2 regions of the Stenotrophomonas sp. GW821-FHT09E08 genome follow, and region 2 is predicted to be linked to the other one. Evidence: riboswitches for the same ligand, from Rfam matches in the RefSeq annotation. Region 2 holds a riboswitch; the other holds the start of a gene.

Region 1 (2,384 bases), on a different contig from region 2:
GCACCAGCGCGAACACCACCAGGAACCAGAAGATCAACGGCCAGCCAGCGCCGCTGAGCAGGATCCAGCCACCGATGATCGGCGCGATGGCCGGGGCGATACCGAACAGCATCGACACCTGGCTCATCAGCCGCTGCGCGTCGTGGCCGTGGTACAGATCGCGGATTACCGCGCGGCCGACGATCATGCCCACGCCGGCGGACAGGCCCTGCAGTGCGCGGAACGCCAGCAGCGTGGTCAGGTCGGTAGACAATGCACAGCCCACCGAGGCGCCAACGAAGATCACCAGACCGCCGAGGATCACCCGCTTGCGGCCCCAGGCGTCGGACAGCGGTCCATGGGCCAGGCTCATCAGGCCGTAGAACAGCAGGTAGACGCTGATGGTCTGCTGCACCGCCACTTCGTCCACCGCCAGGCGCTGGGCCAGCTGCGGGAACGCCGGGAAGATGGTGTCGATCGAGAACGGACCGAACATGGCAAGGCCAGCAAGCAGCAGGGCCATGCGGCGGGTGGAAGGAGCAACAGCGGCGGTCATGGAGAGGCGTCCGGCAGGGCCATGCGCGGCACGCACGGCGGGCGCCAGTCCCCTGAAACAGGGACAGCGCCAGATGAATTCGGGTATCCGCCCATCATAGGTGGGGATTGCGCCCCGCGCCATGCACGGATGCACAAAACGCACGGCCGGGCCATCGGCCATTCAGGCGCAGCGGCGCCTCCCGGGAGCGGCCGGCCGGCGCGCAACGGGCTATAATCGGCGGGCAACACGGTGGGAGAAGCGGAACACCGCTGCCGAAGGCGCAACGCCCGTAATCGCTCAGGCCCGATACCACCCGTAACAGAACTCTGGAGAGACCGGTTCAATCCGGCGCCGAAGGGGCAAGAAGCAGCGGTCCGCCGCGCTTTCAAACTCTCAGGCAAAAGGACAGAGGGGCGCCCCGCAGACCGCCGACCGGCGGCTTGTGCCCGTGCGTGTGCCCTTTCCTGACGGATCCTTCGCCATGTCCCAGAACACCCCTTCCCTGCGTGAGCTCGAGCATCATTCGGCCTTCGTCGAGCGCCACATCGGCCCCAACGATGCCGAGATCGCGCAGATGCTCGGCGTCATCGGCCACGCCTCGCTGGATGCGATGACCGATGCCATTGTGCCGGCCAAGATCAAGTCGCCGGCACCGCTGGCGCTGCCGGAGTCGATCACCGAAGTGCAGGCGCTGGCGAAGATCCGCGCGATCGCCGACAAGAACACCGTACTGCGCAGCTTCATCGGCCAGGGCTACTACGGCACCCACACGCCGAACGTGATCCTGCGCAACATCCTGGAAAACCCGGCCTGGTACACCGCCTACACCCCGTACCAGGCGGAAATCTCGCAGGGCCGCATGGAAGCGCTGATCAACTTCCAGACCCTGTGCGCCGACCTGACCGGCATGGAAATCGCCAACGCCTCGCTGCTGGACGAAGCGACCGCCGCCGCCGAAGCGATGACCCTGGCCAAGCGCTCGGCCAAGTCGAAGTCGGACACCTTCTTCGTGCACGACGCCGTACACCCGCAGACGCTGGAACTGCTGCGTACCCGCGCCGAACCGATGGGCATCGTGCTGCGCGTCGGCACCCCGGCCGAAGCGCTGGAAGCGGAAGCCTTCGGCCTGCTGCTGCAGTATCCGGATACCTTCGGCCAGGTGGGCGATTACAAGGCGCTGGTCGATGCGGTGCATGCACGCGGCGGCCTGGTGGCGGTTGCCACCGACCTGCTGGCGCTGACCCTGCTGACCGCCCCCGGCGAATGGGGCGCGGACATCGTGGTCGGCAACAGCCAGCGTTTCGGCGTGCCGTTCGGCTTCGGTGGCCCGCATGCTGCGTTCATGGCCTGCCGTGACGCCTACAAGCGTTCGATGCCGGGCCGCCTGATCGGCGTCTCGATCGACGCGCAGGGCAACCCGGCCTACCGCCTGACCCTGCAGACCCGCGAGCAGCACATCCGTCGCGAGAAGGCCACGTCCAACATCTGCACCGCGCAGGTGCTGCTGGCGGTGATGGCCTCGATGTATGCCGTCTACCACGGCCCGGAAGGCCTGACCCGCATCGCGCGCCGCACCCACCGCCTGGCTTCGATCCTGGCTGCGGCACTGCGCAAGGCCGGCGTGCAGGTCGGTGGTGACTTCTTCGACACCCTGCATGTCACCGGCGTGCACGCCGATGAGATCCACGCCAAGGCCCGTGCCGCCGGTTACAACCTGCGTGCGATCGACAGCGACTCGGTCGGCATCAGCCTGGACGAAACCACCACCCGCGCCGACATCGTGGCCGTGGCTGCCGTGTTCGGTGCTTCGCTGGACGTGGACGCACTGGATGCCAGCACCGCCGACGCCCTGCCGGCCGGCCTGCTG
Region 2 (2,384 bases):
TCCTGTAGAGCCGAGCCCATGCTCGGCTCACGGCGCCTTCGGCTTCGGGTACCACAGCGCGTTGACGATCACCCAGCGCTGGTCGAAGCGCCCCATGTGGAAGTAGTCGACGAACCACGGCGTTTCCAGCCGCACCGAGGCCGCGTTGCCGGTCACGTCCAGCACGGTGCAGCGGCGGTCCCATTGATCCTTCGTGGTCTTCAGCGCGCCCTGCTTCGTCAGCGAGACCAGTTCTTCCTTCGACATCCGGCGCAGGCCCAGGCGTTCGTCCGGTGTATCACCGAGCACCGCACGTTTGGCCAGGTCCGGGTGCAGGGAACGGGCGACACGCTGCGGGTCGGCCTCCAGCTGGCCATCCACATAGTCATGGCAGGTGGCTTCGATGGCTGCGATCGTGGCGGCGTCGGCGGCAGGGCTTGCTGCTGCGGAAAGTGCGAACAACAGGGCAACGGTGGACATCCGGGTCTCCAGCGCTGAAGGCTGGGCGATCATGGCATGGCCTGATGCGCCCCATCCACGCATGGCGTGGATCTACTGCAACAGCCAGGCCAGTTTGCGTTCGCGCGGCTGCCGCTTGAGCTCCCATTCGGCACGTGAGGCCGCTGCTCGGTCCGGGTACTCGCGCACCGCCAGGACCCGCAGTGGTGGCCGCGACCGGGTGTAACGCGCGCCCTTTCCGGCCTGGTGGGCAGCGAAACGCGCGTCCACGTCGGTGCTGATGCCGGCGTAGTAGCTGCCATCGCGGCATTCGAGCAGGTACAGGAACCACGGGCGGAGGGACGGTGCCATGCCCGGATTATGCCGTGCTGCACTGCAGCGGATATACTGGCGCCCGAATGCAGGAGAGAGGCGCCGCGCTGGCGCCCGCCGAAGGCGCAGGCTCCCATGATCGCTCAGGCCGGTGGGCTGGAATCCCACCAACCATGCATTCGACTCGCCGAGCTGGAGAGAGGTCACCGGGCACGCCCGGGACGATCCGCCGAAGGGGCACGCGGCCCATGCCGCTGAACTCTCAGGTAAAAGGACAGCGGGAGCGGCACCGGTCATCGTCATCCCGTCATTGCGCAGGCAATGGCGATAGTGGCGCATGGCCGGCCCCACCGCGCCCGGAGCCTGTACCATGCTGTTGTCCATCATCTACCTGATCGCCATTTCCGCCGAAGCCATGACCGGCGCGCTGTCCGCCGGCCGCCGCCGCATGGACCTGTTCGGTGTGGTCATGATCGCCTGCGTCACCGCCCTCGGCGGCGGATCACTGCGCGATATCCTGCTCGGCCACTATCCGCTGGGCTGGGTGAAGCATCCCGAGTACCTGGGCTTCACCGTGTGTGCGGCGCTGATCGCCACCTGGGTCGCACGCTGGATGCACCACTTCCGCCGCACCTTCCTGGTGCTCGATGGCCTGGGCCTGATCGCCTTCACCCTGATCGGCTGCTCGATCGCACGTGAGGCCGGCCATGCCATGCCGATCGTGCTGATTGCCGGCATGCTGACAGGCGCCTTCGGCGGCGTGCTGCGCGACATCCTCTGCAACGAGGTACCGCTGATCTTCCAGAAAGAGCTGTACGCGATCATCGCGCTGCTGACCGGCGCGGCCTACCTGTTGCTGCTGCACTGGGGCGTGGCCGACGCTACCGCGATCCTGTGCTGCCTGGGCGGCGGCTTCGCGCTGCGCCTGCTGGCGATCCACTACCGCTGGGAAATGCCGAAGTTCGTCTATCACGACGAAGTGCATTGATTGCTTGACGGTAGTGCCGGCCGCTGGCCGGAAACACGGCACACGCCCGCAGATTCCAGCCGGTTGCCGGCCAGCGGCCGGCACTACCGATTGCGTTGCATGACGATGGTCATGCGGCATTGGCCAGGGTGATTGGCTACCATTGTCGCCCCGTCGCTGCCGCGACGGCATCCAGCCACGCCGCGCCCGCGGCCCCGCCAGACACTCCCTCCCCGCTGCCCGTGGTGCCGTGAACGCACCGACGGGCCCGCATGTCCCTGCGCGCGCAGGGCGCAGGATGCCCCATGTCTGTCGCCGAAAACTCCCGCTTCCGTCGTGCCCGCCCGTTGCTGATCGTGCTGGGCGTTGCCCTTGCCGGCGGCCTGCTGTGGGGGTTCTGGCCACGCACGGAGGCCGGTGCCGGCGACGATGCACCCGGCAAGACGGTACCCGTGCGCATCGCCCGCGCCAGCGCCGAGCCGCTGGTGCTGCGCCTGAAGGCGGTCGGTACGGTCACGCCGCTGCACAGCGTGGTGGTACGCAGCCGCGTGGATGGCGAACTGCTGCGACTGCATTTCCAGGAAGGCCAGCAGGTGAAGGCCGGCGATCTGCTGGCGCAGATCGACCCGCGCCCGTATGAAGTGAAGCTGGCGCAGGCCAAGGGCAC

Evidence for each region. Region 2 has a riboswitch for glycine ahead of AC07M7_RS07245 (trimeric intracellular cation channel family protein). Riboswitches for the same ligand answer to the same signal wherever they lie in the genome.
Region 1: another riboswitch for glycine. It lies ahead of gcvP (aminomethyl-transferring glycine dehydrogenase); the one in region 2 lies ahead of AC07M7_RS07245 (trimeric intracellular cation channel family protein).

Annotation. Positions count from the first base shown of each region.
Region 1 is NZ_JBWKOO010000002.1:465,765-468,148, reverse strand. Features, by position in the region: gene AC07M7_RS04530 (multidrug effflux MFS transporter) at 1-535, opposite strand, end outside; glycine riboswitch at 834-936, shown strand; gene gcvP (aminomethyl-transferring glycine dehydrogenase) at 999-2,384, shown strand, end outside.
Region 2 is NZ_JBWKOO010000004.1:64,884-67,267, forward strand. Features, by position in the region: gene AC07M7_RS07235 (nuclear transport factor 2 family protein) at 28-459, opposite strand; gene AC07M7_RS07240 (GIY-YIG nuclease family protein) at 532-789, opposite strand; glycine riboswitch at 830-919, shown strand; glycine riboswitch at 933-1,038, shown strand; gene AC07M7_RS07245 (trimeric intracellular cation channel family protein) at 1,121-1,738, shown strand; gene AC07M7_RS07250 (MdtA/MuxA family multidrug efflux RND transporter periplasmic adaptor subunit) at 2,023-2,384, shown strand, end outside.